DNA from 4 places in the Halomonas sp. DP5Y7-2 genome. Region 1 is predicted to be linked to each of the others. Evidence: predicted binding sites of a transcription regulator. Region 1 holds the regulator's gene; each other region holds the start of a gene.
What was found. Region 1 encodes sigma-54, which starts transcription at its own class of promoters, with help from an activator protein. Its sites were predicted from a motif close to TGGCACNNNNNTTGCTNT; they were not measured.

Region 1 (4,014 bases):
CATGTTGCCGAGCGCCGCATGGAACTCATCGACCAGGCGGAATTGCACAAGGCCAATGACACCTTCGACGGCGCCTACCTGGAGTACTTTCTGGATCGCCGCGTCGTCCAGGCTCGCTCCAGCGCACAGGGTGTCGACGGCCAGCAGCGCATTCGCATGACCCTCGAGCCGGAAAGCCAAGGAAACTGATGAAGACTCTCCACGCTCGCCATCTGGCCAAGAGCTACAAGAAGCGCCGCGTCGTCCAGGACATCAGCCTGTCCATCGAACAGGGCAGCATCGTGGGCCTATTGGGCCCCAACGGCGCAGGCAAGACCACCTCCTTCTACATGATCGTCGGACTGGTCAGGGCGGATGCTGGCACCATCAGCATCGACGATGACGACCTGAGCCGCGCGGCCATGCACCAGCGGGCACTGGCGGGTATTGGCTACCTGCCACAGGAAGCCTCCATCTTCCGCAAGCTGTCCGTAGCCGACAACATCATGGCGATCCTCGAGACCCGCAAGGACCTCGACCGGGAAGGTCGCCAGGCGCGCCTTGAGCAACTGCTCGAAGACTTCCATGTCAGCCACATTCGCGACAACCCGGGCATGAGCCTGTCCGGCGGGGAAAGACGTCGGGTCGAGATCGCCCGAGCCCTGGCCACAGAACCCGCCTTCATTCTGCTCGACGAACCCTTTGCCGGGGTGGATCCGATCTCCGTTGGCGAGATCAAGTCGATCATTCGCCAGCTCAAGGCTCGTGACATCGGCGTCTTGATCACCGACCACAACGTGCGCGAGACGCTGGACATCTGTGACCGCGCCTACATTGTCGGCGACGGCCAGATCATCGCCGAAGGCAGTGCCGAGTCGATCCTTGCCAACCAGCGCGTCAAGGAAGTCTATCTCGGCGAAAACTTTCGCCTTTAACCACCATGGGCGCTGCCGGGCCGCTATGTTGGCAGGGTCTTCATGGCGCCCGCTCGACCTTGCACTGACACGCATGCGGGGCACTGCAAGCCCTGCGCGCCACCCCCTGCCCACAAGTTGGCAAGAAGCTTGCATGGTACCTGACCCGCCGTTAGGGTAAGGCTTTTCAGCTCCACGAACGGAAGTCACATCATGGCCCTCAAGGCGTCACTGCAGCTGAAGATCGGCACCCAGCTGACCATGACCCCTCAGCTGCAACAGGCAATTGGCCTGCTCCAGCTTTCCACGCTGGACCTGCGCCAGGAAGTCCAGCAGGCGCTCGAGGCCAACCCGATGCTCGAGCTGGAGGATGAATTCGGCGAGCTGCAGGTCAAGGACAGCAAGGACGACGACTGGGCCGACGAGATCCCCTCCGAGCTAACGGTCGACAGCGACTGGTCCGATACCTATCAAGACCTTGGCACCGCCCCGGCCGGCAGCGCCGAGGCGCCTGACTTCGAGCGCCAGGCCAGCGGGCAATCCCTGCATGGCCACCTTAGCTGGCAGCTGGCCCTGCTGGACCTCAATGATAATGACAGGCGCATCGCAGAGTGCCTGATTGACGCGGTCAACGGCGATGGCTACCTGGTAGGACACCTTGACGATATCGCCCAGGGCCTGGCCGATGACGACGCTGCTGCCCCGCCCCTGCAGGACGTGGCGTCGGTGCTGGCCAGGCTGCAGCAATTCGAACCTACCGGTGTATTTGCCCGAGATTTGCGCGAATGCCTGCAGCTGCAACTGGACAGCCTGCCCCGTGACACCCCCCTTCTGCCCCAGGCGGGAAGACTGGTACGCCAGTTTCTCGAGGCGCTGGCCAGCGGTGATCGCCGTCTGCTGAAGCGCCGCCTGAGCCTGACCGAAGAGCAGCTGGACGATGTCATCGAACTGATCCGTGGCCTCGACCCTAGGCCTGGCAGCCAGTACGGCGACAGCGACAACGACTATGTCATTCCCGATCTGGTGGTCCGCCACACCGAAGAAGGCTGGCGCGTCGAGCTGAACCCTGAGGCGATGCCACGCCTGCGCATTCAACCCGACTATGCGGCGTTGATCCGACGGGCCGACAAGAGCCAGGACAACCAGTTTCTGAAGGACCACTTGCAGGAGGCGCGCTGGCTGATCAAGAGCCTGGCAAGCCGCAACGACACCCTGTTGAGGGTCGGACGCGAAATCATGGAGCGGCAGCTCGACTTCCTCGAGCAGGGTGAAGCCGCCATGAAACCACTGGTGTTGGCAGACATTGCGGCCAAGGTGGAGATGCACGAATCGACCATCTCACGGGTGACGACCCAGAAATTCGTGCATACGCCACGGGGAGTGTTCGAGCTCAAGTATTTCTTTTCCAGCCAGGTGGGCCAGGATGGGGATGCCCATTCCAGCACTGCCATACGCGCCATGATCAAGTCGCTGATCCAGCAGGAGCCGCCTCGCAAACCGCTGTCTGACAGCAAATTGGTGGAGCTGCTCGCCGAAGACGGTGTCAACGTCGCCCGACGCACCGTCGCCAAGTATCGAGAAGCGATGAATATTCCCTCTTCGAGCGAGCGCAAGCGCCTGCGCTGAGCCCGGTCAGAAGGCTCGAGACAGGCGGCGAGCAGAGTGCGTAGCGCAGTTGCATGAAAAGCGCAAGCGCTTGAAATATCGCACGACATCTGCGTCTTAATGCGTAGAAGCAGGGGGGTTTGCAGGATCGGAAAAAGGGTTACAATCGAGCTACCACCCGCAAGAGCAAGGAGCCTTGTCATGCAAGTCAACATTACCGGCCACCACGTCGAATTGACCGATCCCCTGCGTGACTACGTACAAGAGAAGCTCGCCCGTGTGGAGCGCCATTACGACAACATCACCAATGTGCAGGTCACCCTCTCGGTGGAGAAGGAGCGCCAACAGGCTGCCTGTACGCTTCACGCTGCCGGTGCAGACCTGCATGCAGAAGCCCAGGACGGCGACATGTACGCCGCCATCGACGCCCTTGCCGACAAGCTGGACCGCCAGCTCGTCAAGCACAAGGAAAAATCCCAAGCCCGCGCCCAAGGCGCCGGAATTCGCTGACCTCTCATGACATTGGATGCCATTCTCCCCCCCGAGCGCACGCTATTTGACGTCCCGGGGGGCAGCAAGAAGAGGGTGCTGGAATTTTTCAGCACCTTCATTGCGCAGAACACACCAAGCCTGGATAGCCAGGAAGTCTTCAGTCGCCTGATCGGCCGCGAACGTCTGGGTAGCACCGGCATCGGCAATGGCGTGGCCATTCCGCATGCTCGCAACCCTCACTGCAAGGCCCCTATCTCTGGCTTTCTCAAGCTGGCAGAGCCGATTGATTTCGACGCCATCGACGGCGAACCGGTGGACCTGGTATTTGTCTTGCTGGTGCCTGAAGAAGCGGATGATGCTCACCTAGCCCTGCTGGGCCAGGTGGCCGGGGTCATGAATGACGCCGATACCCGACATCGTCTGCGCCACGCGACGTCCCAGCGCGAGCTGCACGAGCGCTTGCAGGAAGCGATTCGCCAGCAAGCCCCGGGCGACGCCACGAGCTGACGGCACGCAGCGAAAGCGCCTTGATCCTATGTCTTGATGGCGCACGCCTTGCCTGGCGCCTTGAAGGAATGGCGCCTCGCTGATTAACCTCTAGCTGATTACCATCTAGCTGATCACCATCTAGCTAGATAGTACGCTCTGATCGAGCGTGATCTGGCCGTCACCGCGCGGTTGACACCAACTGCCCTCTTATCGCCCCCTGCCAAGGAGACAGGACATGCAGCTCGTGATCATCAGTGGTCGCTCTGGCTCGGGAAAGTCCGTGGCGCTTCAGGCTCTCGAAGACCTGGGCTTCTATGCCATCGACAACTTGCCAGCGACGCTGCTGGGGTCACTGGTCGAAGAGCTGGAGAATGGACATTCACAGCGCATTGCCGTCAGTGTCGATGCGCGCAATCTGCCCGAGGCGCTGGAGCGTTTTCCCGCGCAGCTGACGGGGCTGAAGCAAGGTCCCATCGACTGTCAGGTCGTCTATCTCACCAGCGACGCGCGGATTCTGCTGGAACGCTACTCCCAT
Region 2 (4,014 bases), on a different contig from region 1:
TCGACCAGGCGCTGGCGGCTCTCGACGAAGACCGCAGCTTCCTGACCGAAGGTGGTGTCTTCACCGACGACATGATCGATGCCTACATCGAGCTCAAGAACGAAGACGTGGAGCGCCTGCGCATGACCACGCACCCGATCGAGTTCGACATGTACTACAGCTGCTGATCCAGCGACGACGACACCGCGTCGTATATCGGCCCCGCCTTGAGCGGGGCCGATTTTTTTTGGCCTGGCCTTGCCCTCGAGCAAGCGATGCCCTTGGCCTGGCAGGACAGGCATCGCATGCTTGCCAGGACACCCCCATCAAGGAGCCACCGTGAAGCTACCACCGCGCTGCCGGCAGGCCATGTCGCCACAGCCGTCGGGCCGCCTGCCGGCTCGGCGATGCCGGTTGGAGCTGATGTGGCTGGGGTGGATATGGCGGGAGCGGATATGGCTTTGGCGAGTATCGAGAGGCCTGCTGCTGACGATACTGCTGCTGTATGGCTCCCAGGGGAGTGCCGCCGATGCCCTCTATCGTCGCGTCGAACGTCATGGCGGCGTCACCTATAGCGATCGGCCGCTGGAAGGTGGAGAGCGCTTCGTGCCAGGGGCGCTCTCCCATGTGCCGAGTGCTCCTCTGCCCCCGGCACTGTCCCAGCTGCCGGGGGATATCAGCGCTGCTGCGCCGGGCTACCTGGCACGGGAGGTGCTGGCCATTGCCCGTCCGGCATCTGGCAGCGTGCTGCCCAGCGGCGCTGGCGGCAGCCTCGAGGTCGCGGCGGCCGTCAGCCCGCCTCTTGACGCCGGTTATGTGCTGGGGCTTGAGGTCGATGGCGTGCTGGTGACGACGGGGGATTCTCCACTGACCCTGACTCAGCTCGAGCGGGGAGAGCACCGCATCGTCCTGGTCGTGATCGACCCTGATCGCAAGGTTCGCCAGCGCAGCGACGCTGTCGTGCTGCACGTGCAGCGAGCCCGCGTTGCGGTGCCCGCGACTTCCCGCCATGGGCCGTCATCGTAGATAGCGAATGCTCGCTGTCTCCCTTGTTCCCGTTCCCCCCGGTCCCCCTGTCCCCCTGGCAGCTCAGACATCTGGCCAGAGTCACGTCGGTCCCGGGTGGCGCGCTGGCGTGGCCCCAATCCCATTCGGCATAAGCCCTAAACCAGTGCAGTGCACCAGCTTGGTGCAGTAGCATGTCCATGGGGAGGAGTGTCCAGGCTCCCCCGTGGGACGACAGCGGGTACACGGCGCACCACGGTGGTCATCGTCTGGGTGAAAGCGAGTCTGGCCCGCTTCTTGCTTGCATTAAGGAAGTGCACTCGCTGACGACGCCTGCTTCGGGATGGCGCCTTCAGCGCCTCGCAGGGGGGTGCACCTCACGCTCGGCTGAACGACTTCATCTGCTCAGGATACGCTCATGGCGTCAGGCATCATCGAACACCTCACCACGGCGGTTGTACTGCTTGATGAGGACTTGCGTCCAACGTGGATGAATCCCGCAGCGGAAGCCCTGCTGGCTGTCAGCGCTGCCCGAGTGATCGGCGTACCGCTGGGAGATTGGGTCGGCGGAGAAGACGATATCGCCGACGTGCTGGCGCGTGCCAGAGACGGTTTGCACCCCTATACCCAGCGTGAGGCGCGGCTGACCCTCGGCGGTGGCGAACCCTTGACGGTGGACTACACGGTGACGCCGTTGGCCCGGGATAGCCTGCTGCTCGAGCTGGAGCCGCGGGACCGGCTGTTGCGGATCTCGCGAGAAGAGGCCCTGCAGTCGCGCCAGGAGACCATGAAGGTGCTGGCGCGAGGGTTGGCTCACGAGGTCAAGAACCCGCTGGGCGGCATACGTGGCGCCGCACAGTTGCTGGAGCGTGACCTCGAGCAGACACCCGCGCTCAAGGAATACACCCGCATCATCATTGAGGAAGTGGATCGACTCAGGGACCTGGTCGATTCCATGCTCGGGCCGAACCGCGTGAGCCGCCGGGAGCCTCTGAACATCCACCGGGTGCTGGAGCGTGTCCGGGCACTGCTGCTGGTAGAGCAGCCCCAGGTCCGCATCGAGCGAGACTACGATCCCAGCCTGCCCGAGCTGATCGGTGACGAAGCACAGCTTATCCAGGCCGTGCTCAACGTTGCGCGCAATGCAGTGCAGGCTCTGGTCGAGTCGGACACCCCAGACCCCTTGATCAGCCTGCGGACCCGGGCCAGACGCCAGTTCACTCTGGGGGCCCAGCGTCATCGACTGGTCTGCGATGTCAGTGTGATCGACAACGGGCCAGGTATTCCCGACACCCTGCGTGACACCCTGTTCTATCCAATGGTATCCGGACGGGCCGAGGGCAGCGGCCTGGGGCTGTCCATTGCCCAGTCGGTGCTGCATCAGCACGACGGGCTGATCGAATGCGAGTCCGCCCCCGGACACACAGAATTTCGCTTGCTGATTCCTCTGGAGATGAGTCATGACTGATGCCGCTCGTATAATGATCGTCGATGACGATCGCGCCATTCGCTGGGTGCTGGAGCGGGCGCTGGCTCAGCCTGACTTGCAGGTGGAAGCGGTCGAGCGTGCCGATACGATTCTGGATCGTCTGCTCTCCTCACCCCCGGATGTTCTGGTCACCGATATTCGTATGCCGGGCATCGATGGACTGGACCTGATGGCAAAGGTGCGTGAGGTGCACCCCGATCTTCCGGTTATCGTCATGACCGCTCACTCCGACCTGGACAGTGCGGTAGCCTCCTATCAGGGGGGCGCCTTCGAGTACCTGCCCAAGCCCTTCGATGTCGATGAAGCGCTTGCCCTGGTGCGCCGAGCGGTCGCCCACGTGCGAGAACGCCAACGGCCCGTCAGCGTTCCCGAAGGCCTGGATGCAGAGATCATTGGTGAAGCGCCGGCCATGCAGGAGGTCTTTCGTGCCATCGGCCGACTCGCCCACTCGCACATCACCGTGCTGATCAACGGCGAGTCAGGGACGGGCAAGGAGCGGGTGGCACGCGCCCTGCACCAGCATAGCCCGCGCGCGGGCAATCCCTTTATCGCCCTCAACATGGCCGCCATTCCTCGGGATCTGATCGAATCCGAGCTGTTTGGTCACGAAAAGGGAGCCTTTACTGGTGCCAGTGCCAGTCGTCAGGGGCGCTTCGAACAAGCCAACGGCGGCACCCTGTTTCTCGACGAGATCGGCGACATGCCGTCGGAAACCCAGACTCGGCTGCTGCGGGTGCTGGCCGACGGCGAGTTCTATCGGGTCGGGGGACACACGCCGGTCAAGGTGGATGTGCGGATCATCGCCGCCACCCACCAGGATCTGGAGACACTGGTGGCCGATGGGCGTTTCCGTGAGGACCTGTTTCACCGCTTGAACGTGATCCGCGTTCATCTACCGCGGCTGTCCCAGCGGCGTGAGGATATTCCGCGGCTGGCCAGGCACTTCCTGGCCGAGGCCGCCAAGGAGCTATCCACCGACGTCAAGGTACTGACCCAGGACGCCGAGGAGTTTCTGACCCGGGTGGACTGGCCTGGCAACGTGCGCCAGCTGGAGAACACCTGCCGCTGGCTGACCGTGATGGCCTCCGGGCGCGAGGTGCTGGTCGAAGACCTTCCGCCGGAGCTGCGTGGGGGGGATGACGTGGCTGCCGGAGGGGACTGGCGTGAGGCGTTTCGCGCCTGGGCTGACGGTGCCTTGGCCGCTGGCCATACCCACTTGCTGGAAGAGGCCGTGCCTGACTTCGAGCGCATTCTGATCGAGACAGCGCTCAAGCACACCGCGGGACGCAAGGGCGAAGCGGCAGAGCTGCTTGGCTGGGGTCGCAACACGCTGACGCGCAAGCTGAAGGTGCTGCTGCCTTCGCTGGCCGAGGACCACGATTGAGCGTGGTGGCCGTAGCAAGGGCATAACCTCTCTGTTGAAATTGACCTACCTCAAGGGGCGTATCACAAACGGCCAATGAGTGATCTAGAGTGATGGCGGAATAGCATATTCTCTCCAAACATTGTTTGAGCCGCCACGCTCTTGTCACCACGTTTGC
Region 3 (4,014 bases), on a different contig from region 1:
TCCATGCGCAGCTCACGCCACCCGGAGAAGTATGGCAAGGGCTCGGTAGAAGGTATCGCCGCCGCGGAAGGGGCCAACAATGCGATGTGCAGCGGGGCCTTCGTGCCGATGCTGTCGTTCGGTATTCCCGGTGACCCGACCACCGCCATTGTGCTGGGGGTACTGGTGGTCAACGGCCTGCAGCCGGGGCCACAGTTCCTCGACAGCCAGCTAGCGCTGGTGGCACCGATGTTCATGGCCCTGCTGGTATCTGCGCTGGTGCTGGTGCCCCTGACCCTGTACGTGCTGGGGCCGTATTTCGTGCGCATCGTCTCCATCCGGCGCGATGTGCTGTACGCCAGTATTGCCGTGGTGGCCTTGGTGGGCTGCTATGTGGCGACCTATTCGGTGTTCCAGATGGGCCTTGCCCTGGTATTCGGCGTGCTGGCGTTCCTGCTGCGGCGCCAGGGCTACCCGGTGGCCTGCCTGTTGCTGGGCTTTGTGCTGGGGCCGAGCCTGGAGGAATATTGTCGGCGCTCACTGTCGCTGTCCGACGGCAATCCGCTGATCTTCCTCACCAGTCCAGACAGTCTGTTCTTCCTGGCACTGACCGGCGTGTTCTATTACTTCATGGTGATAAGAAAGCCGGAAGCTCGTCAGCACGCTTGAGGCGCTGGTCCAGCCACCATCGCCATCTTGCATCTGCCAGCAGGCCGCGCTCTGATCCCAGAGCGCGGCTTTTTTACGGATGACGGCGTCGCAGAGGAAGCTTTGTTGATAGCGCTTTGGCGCTAACGCAACGGTGCTCAAGCGACGGTGACGAAGATCAACAGGGATCAGGCTGCGTGCAGTGGACGCGAGGGACCAAAGTGCTCGTAGTGGCGCTGCTCAGGGGCAATACCCAGGGCGGCCAGGTGGCTGTCGATGGCACTCATGAAGGGCCCAGGGCCGACAAAATAGCACTGGGTATCGGCACCGGGCAGCAGTCGGGCGAGCAGAGCCTGTTCAAGGCGTCCCGTGATATCACCGTCGTCTCCATGATCATAGGCACAGATCCGCGTCATCAGCGTCGGGTACTCCCTCACCAGGGCGTCCACTTCGCTGCGAAAGGCGTGGTGGTGGATGTCCCTTGCCGCATGGACATAGCACAGCCGGCGGCCCTGGCTGAGCGCCTGGCGTGCCAGCGGCAGCATCGGCGTCTGGCCCACGCCACCGCTGATCAGCATCACCGGCCTATCACTATTGTCCAGCGTCAACTCTCCGGCGGGAGGCAACAGCGCCAGGGTGTCGCCAACCTGCATCTGCTGGTGCAAATAGTTGCTGACCCGTCCGCCTGGCTCCTGCTTGACCGAGATGCGGTAATCGCAGCCGTTGGGGCTGCCGGACAGGCTGTAATGGCGGTGGACGGTCTCGCCGTCGATGCGCAGTTGCAGTCCGATGTACTGACCCGGCAGCGCATCGGCGACCGGCTGACCATCGCAAGGTGCCAGGATGAAGGAGCGAATGACCTCACACTCGCGCTGGATATGGGCAATGCGAAACTCGCGCAGGCCCTGCCAGCCACCGGGGCGGCCAGCGAAGGCCTGATAGCGCTCGGCCTCTGCCGCGATCAGCAGCTCGGCCAGGTCGCCATACAGGGCTCCCCAGGCGTCAGCGATCTCGGCGGTGACGGCATCGCCCAGGACGTCGCCGATGGCGGCCATCAGGCACTCACCAACGATGGGGTACTGCTCGGGCTGGATGCCCAGCGAGACATGCTTGCTGATGACGGATTGCATCTGCTGGCGTACCGCCTCGGGCTGCTGGCGCAGCCCCACGTAGGCGAGCACTCCCCGTGCCAGGGCCTTGGGCTGGCCGCCGTCGGCCTGATGGGCCTGGTTGAACACCGCCTGGACCTCTGGGTAACGCTCGAACATCAGCGGGTAGAAGCGGGCAGTAATGGCGTCCAGATGCTCGGCGACCAGCGGGGCGGTAGCATCGATGATGGCGTCTTGGGCAGCTGTGGTCATGGTAGGTCCTGTCAGGGAAAGGTGGTGACGAAGGTGCCGTGCATCCTTCATCTTGGCGTCTTGGCGCTGTCGTATCGGAGGCATGGCTCGCTGCGGACTAGTCGCAGTCCTGGCGAGGTGGTCAGCCAGGCTGTCGCAGCGGGTCGGAGGGTGGCCGTTCGCGCCCGTGCTGAAGCGCTGCGCGTTTTAAGATCAAGAGCGCTGCGCGTTTTAAGATCAACAACCTGGTGGCGCGTCAGGCTCCCTCTGCCTGATGTCTCAGGAGCAAGGGCCGTGCCCAGGCGTCATGGGTGCGCCAACTTGCCGCGGCCCTGGCAGGATCGCCAGCGAGGATGCGGGCTGGGGCGGGCTAGGGCAGGCTGGGGCGGGCAGGACGAGCGCGATCGAGGGGCGAGTGAATGTTGCCTAGTGTCATATCGACAGGGTTATTGCTATCTTTTTGACACTGGTCATGTCAAAAGGACAATGCGGGTGGTCGATTTTCTTCAACAGCTGCGCGGACTGTTGCAGCGGCTGGGAGACCAACAGGGGCCTGAGCTCGCCGAGGCCTGGCAGGGCGTGCTGCGCTCGCTGGTGGCGAGAACGTCGGCGGACGCCAGTGCCTTGCTGGTCGTACACGGGCCAGGGCTTCGACCCGTGGCGATTCAGGGCCTGCCTGAAGGGGTCGCGGGCAGAACCTTTGTGCTCCAGGACCATCCTCGCCTGGACGCTATCGCCAAGGCGCCCGGGGTCTGTCGCTTCGCTGCCGACTGTGGGTTACCCGATCCCTATGATGGCCTGCTGGATGACGGCCTGACCCCGGTGCATGACTGCCTGGGTGTCCCGCTGCGCGATGGTGGCGAGCTGATCGGCATGCTGACCCTGGACGCGCTGACACCGGGCGCCCTCTCTGACTTGGATGACGAGGGTCTGCTGGCCGCTGCCGAGCTACTGGGCACCTGCCTGCGTCTGTCGCAGCGACTGGACAGTGCGCGTTTGCAGCTGGCCCTGAACCATGCTCCTGAGAGCCATCGCAACCAGCGCCTGGTGGGCTGGCGCAGCGCTACCATGCGCAAGCTGATGGCGTCGGTCGAACTGGTGGCAGCCACCGACATGAGCGTGCTGGTGCACGGGGAAACCGGTGTCGGCAAGGAGCGCATCGCCCACGCCCTGCATCATGGTTCGCGCCGCGCCGGGGGGCCCCTGGTGGTAGTGAACTGTGCGGCGTTACCGGCATCACTGATCGAAAGTACCCTGTTCGGCCACCGGCGCGGCGCCTTCTCCGGGGCGGTGAGCGACCACAAAGGCCACTTCCAGATGGCCGACGGTGGCACCCTCGTGCTGGATGAAGTGGGAGAACTGCCACTGGAGCTGCAGCCGAAGCTGCTGCGGGTGCTGCAGGAAGGGGAGATTCAGCCCCTGGGCAGCGATCAGCTGCGCCATGTCGACGTCAGGGTGGTGGCGGTGACCAACCGGGATCTGGCCCAGGAGGTGACCCAGGGACGCTTTCGTGAAGACCTCTATCATCGGCTCAGCGCCTTTCCCCTTGAGGTCCCGCCGCTGCGCCAGCGCCTGGATGACGTGATGTTGCTGGCCGGACATTTTCTCGAGCAAAACCGGGTGCGACTTGGCGTCGGCAATCTGCGTCTTAGCGACCAGGCGCGGGCAGCACTGCTCGCATGGCACTGGCCGGGCAACGTGCGTGAGCTGGAGTCCCTGCTGGCCAGGGCGTCGCTGCTGGCGATGGCCGAGGTCGACCGGCTGGCGTCACCGGATGCACGACGCAGAAGCCTGCGTATCGATACCGTCCACCTTGGACTGAAGACACCTCCTCTGACGCGCTCAGCCGCCCACCTCGATGAGCAGGTGAGTGCTCAACGTGGGACGGCACATGACCTATTGCCGCTCAGGGAGGCGACGGACGAGTTCCAGCGCGATTGCATCAGCCAGGCTCTGGCCATGGAGCAGAGCTGGGCCGGAACGGCGCGTCGGCTAGGCATGGACCCGGGCAACCTGCACCGGCTGGCCAAGCGGCTGGGGCTGAAGG
Region 4 (4,014 bases), on a different contig from region 1:
CCACGTCCCGGGTAGTCCTCAGGTTTTCCCGGGCCTGAGCCAGGGCGGACAGAATCGACCCGGAGTAGCGCCGGTCAGCACACAGAAACTGGATGACGTTGCGGTCATTGGGCTCATCGTAAAGGGTGGAAAAAAGCTCCCCGCCTCCGGTGATATCGACCATCGCCGCCCATCCCAGCGGCTGTCGATAGGGCATGTCGAGCATCAGGTGGCTGGAGACATTGATCAGGCGCGCGGTGTCCTCGGCCCGTTCGATATAGCGGGCCATCCAATACAGGTTCTCGGCGACTCTTGAAAGCATCAGCATGGTCTCAGTCCTCCCCCGTCTCGACGATCCAGGTGTCCTTGCTACCCCCGCCCTGGGACGAGTTGACCACCAGCGACCCCTTTACCAGCGCAACACGGGTCAAGCCGCCGGTGGTGACATAGGCACCATCCTGGCCAGACAGGATGAAGGGCCGAAGATCGACGTGGCGAGGCTCAGGCCGACCGTCGAACAGGGTCGGCGTGGTCGACAGGTTGAGCATGGGCTGGGCCATGTAGTTGCGCGGGTCCTGCTGGATCAACTTGGCGAAGGCGTCGCGTTCCGCCTGGGAGGCCTGAGGGCCCATCAGCATGCCGTAGCCGCCTGACTCGTTGGCCGGCTTTACCACCAGTTCATGCAGGTGCTCCAGCACGTAGCGCCGATCCTCCTCAAGCATGCAGAGGTAGCTCGGTACGTTCGGCAGCAAGGCATCCTGGTCCAGGTAGTACTTGATCAGCTGCGGCACGAAGGCATAGACGACCTTGTCATCGGCCACCCCGGCCCCGGGGGCATTGGCCAGTGCCACCTTGCCGCTGCGCCAGGCCCGCATCAGTCCCGGCACCCCCAATACAGAGTCGGCACGGAAGGCCTCCGGGTCGAGGAAGGCATCATCGATACGCCGATAGATGACGTCTACCCGGGTTAGCCCCTGTACCGTGCGCATGTAGACCACATCGTCATCATCGACGACAAGGTCAGAGCCCTGGACCAGCTGCACCCCCATCTGCTGCGCCAGATAGGCATGCTCGTAGTAGGCAGAGTTGTAGATCCCCGGCGTCAGCACCACCACTTGCGGGTCGTCCCAGGGACGAGGCGACATGCCGGCCAGCATGTCGTAAAGCTGGGGCACATAATCGTCCACGGGAAGAATCTTGCCCGAGGCAAACAGCTCCGGCAGCACGCGCTTGGTCACGTTGCGGTTCTCGAGCATGTACGAGACGCCGGAGGGGATTCGCAGGTTATCTTCCAGCACGTAGATCGTGCCGTCCCCACCGCGCACCAGGTCGGACCCACAAATGTGTGCCCAGACGCCGTGGGGCGGGTCGATACCGACACACTGGGGACGAAAGTTGACCGACTGCGCCAGCACATCGGCGGGCAAGACCCCATCCTTGATGACCTTCTGGTCATGGTAGAGGTCGTCGATAAACAGGTTGAGCGCCTCGACGCGCTGCTTCAGGCCGGCTTCGGTACGCCGCCATTCATCGGCGGGAATGATCCTGGGTACGATATCGAAGGGCCAGGCCCGATCGATCATGCTGCCTTCCGAGTACACCGTGAAGGTGATGCCCATGGTTCTGATGGCAATCTCTGCCGCCGTCTTGCGCTCAGCCAGCTCATCCGGCGCAAATCCCTCCAGCACGTCGCACAGCATCTTGGCCGCGTCCCGCGGCATCCCGGGCATGGCCACCAGTTCATCGTAGAACCCAGCGCAGTTGTACTGCTGCCAATCCACATGGCTCATCGGCACACCCTCTTGTTATCAACAGCGGTCTACCCTGCTATGCCTTCGTCCACCGGGGCATCCTGCACCGGATCGTGATGCACCAGACTGGCGTACATCCCATCGACATATCGGGGTCCCCTACCTGCTGTATAGCAAGGTCTGTACCAGAACACAGAAAATCTGCCGTATCGGACACAGGTAAGTTAGCCGCCGGGACAATCGGCACCGCAACGGACACATGGCGACGCATGCGTCACGCCCCTGGCAGGCTGCTGGCTCGTCCTCGGGGCACTTCTGCCGACGCGCGCACCAGGACAGTGCGTCACGACGGGCTGACGCCGGCCTCTCCAACCTCAACAGGATGTGGATGCTTTGTCGCCGCCAAAGGGGTGTGGATGGTTTGGCCACGAGAGTTTGGTCTGGAGAGCTTGGTCAGGAAAGCGAGCCAAGCTCATGGACCCACCTGCAGATATTTGCCGGGAGTCCTGAGGGGTGAGGTTCTGAGGGTATAAGGTTACAGTGCAGCCCAACGGGCATACGGCGGACTTGAGCCGATGCCCAGCCTGGGGTACATCTTGATCACAGCGCCACAGGTGCTGTATCCCTTCGTCATCAGGAGACACATCGCACTCATCATGTCCTCGTATGCCGGGACCGCAGGACGGTCCATCCTTGGCCATGACGTGCCTGCCAGCCGGCGCTGCGTCATGCGGGTATCAGGCCCTCGCTCGGGCACTGCAAGATGAACTATTACCTGCGCCATACCACCCGCTATCGCTATAGCGAGATCGTGACGCTCAGCGAGAACGAAGCCTGTCTGTCCCCTCGGGTGCTGGGCTGGCAACAGGTGGCCTTCGCGCGCCTGTCCACATCGCCCCTGACTCCGCTGCACCAGCAACGCTGCGATGCCTTTGGCAACCGTATCAACCTGTTTGCCATCGACACGCCGCACCAGGTGCTGGAAGTAACTCTGGAAGCGCGGATCACCACCTCCCCACGGCCCCAGCCCCCTGCCAATGCCATGTCCTGGGAAACCTGCCGCGACCTGCTGGCAACACCTGGCACCACAAGCTACTGGGAAGCTCAGCCATTTCTCGAAAACTCGGCCTATATCGAGCGTCGTCCACTGCTGGCGGCGTGGGTGGAGGCCTGCTTTCCCCCTGGCGGCGACCTGGTGGAGTGTGTGGATGCCCTTAATCGCCGTATCTATGACGAGTTCTACTACGACAGTCAGTTCAGCAACCTGGAAACCACGCCGTCGCAGGTATTGGTAGAGCGTCGCGGGGTCTGCCAGGATTTTGCCCATCTTGCGATCGCCGCCTTGCGCTCCATCGGCCTGGCCGCTCGTTACGTCAGCGGCTACCTGGAGACCAGTCCGCCTCCTGGGCAGCCCCGCCTGCTAGGGGCAGACGCCTCACATGCCTGGTTCGCGGTGCTGATACCGGGGTGGGGCTGGCTGGACCTCGACCCCACCAACGGTGTGCGCGTTGGCGAGCGTCACTTGCTGCTGGGTTGGGGCCGAGACTATGACGACGTAGCGCCGATCAAGGGCGTCGTGACCGGTGGCGGCCGGCAACAGCTTGAGGTCGAAGTCGATGTCCTGCCCATCGCCAGCGACCCGGACGCCAGCGCCGGGGGTCATGGGGACAATAGCGACAGCATGGACGAGCCGCTGGCCAGCTGAAACGGCACGGCCCGAGCCGCTAGCACTTGGAGCCTGAGCGTTACACCACACTGGGATGTTCGCATTGCGTTCCTGCTCGCCAATCGCCACTATCGGCGTCTTGGCGCCTGACGATTCCCTGGGGCGCACTGCTGGAGAGGTGTCATGCAGGACCTGCTGATCTGGATCGCCACAGGCTTCGGGCTAGGCCACTCGCCCTGGGCCCCCGGAACCGTCGGAACCTTGATCGGCATTCCCGTGGCCTGGTACTTGCTGCGGCTGCCGCCGGCACGACGGCTTGCGATCGCGCTGTTGCTGATCCTGACCGCCGTTCCCATCTGCCACTTTGCCTCGCTGTGGCTGGGAGGCGGCGATCTCTCCCAGATCGTACTGGATGAGTGGGTAGCCCTACCGCTGGTAGTTCTGGCCTTCTCGCGCCACCGCCGCCGGATCATGCTGCCGCTCGGATACCTGCTGTTTCGTCTGTTCGATATTTCCAAGCTATCCCCCGTGCGGGAGATCGAAGGCATCGGCGGCGGCCTGGGCATTGTCGCGGATGATGTCATGGCCGCCGTCTATGCGGCCCTGACTCTGGCCCTG

Region 2: the regulator sigma-54 is predicted to act here: its motif matches at 1,271-1,288, upstream of glnL (nitrogen regulation protein NR(II)).
Region 3: the regulator sigma-54 is predicted to act here: its motif matches at 2,250-2,267, upstream of hmpA (NO-inducible flavohemoprotein).
Region 4: the regulator sigma-54 is predicted to act here: its motif matches at 1,901-1,918, upstream of KUW18_RS16490 (circularly permuted type 2 ATP-grasp protein).

The regions. Positions count from the first base shown of each region.
Region 1 is NZ_JAHVHY010000006.1:117,579-121,592, reverse strand. Features, by position in the region: gene lptA (lipopolysaccharide transport periplasmic protein LptA) at 1-189, shown strand, start outside; gene lptB (LPS export ABC transporter ATP-binding protein) at 189-914, shown strand; gene KUW18_RS12705 (RNA polymerase factor sigma-54) at 1,107-2,519, shown strand; gene hpf (ribosome hibernation-promoting factor, HPF/YfiA family) at 2,700-3,008, shown strand; gene ptsN (PTS IIA-like nitrogen regulatory protein PtsN) at 3,015-3,497, shown strand; gene rapZ (RNase adapter RapZ) at 3,715-4,014, shown strand, end outside.
Region 2 is NZ_JAHVHY010000003.1:40,620-44,633, reverse strand. Features, by position in the region: gene glnA (glutamate--ammonia ligase) at 1-167, shown strand, start outside; gene KUW18_RS03825 (hypothetical protein) at 319-1,005, shown strand; gene glnL (nitrogen regulation protein NR(II)) at 1,403-2,452, shown strand; gene ntrC (nitrogen regulation protein NR(I)) at 2,445-3,857, shown strand.
Region 3 is NZ_JAHVHY010000003.1:128,421-132,434, reverse strand. Features, by position in the region: gene KUW18_RS04240 (tripartite tricarboxylate transporter permease) at 1-648, shown strand, start outside; gene hmpA (NO-inducible flavohemoprotein) at 816-1,988, opposite strand; gene norR (nitric oxide reductase transcriptional regulator NorR) at 2,454-4,014, shown strand, end outside.
Region 4 is NZ_JAHVHY010000008.1:228,825-232,838, forward strand. Features, by position in the region: gene KUW18_RS16485 (alpha-E domain-containing protein) at 1-307, opposite strand, end outside; gene KUW18_RS16490 (circularly permuted type 2 ATP-grasp protein) at 312-1,769, opposite strand; gene KUW18_RS16495 (transglutaminase domain-containing protein) at 2,494-3,435, shown strand; gene KUW18_RS16500 (phosphatidylglycerophosphatase A) at 3,580-4,014, shown strand, end outside.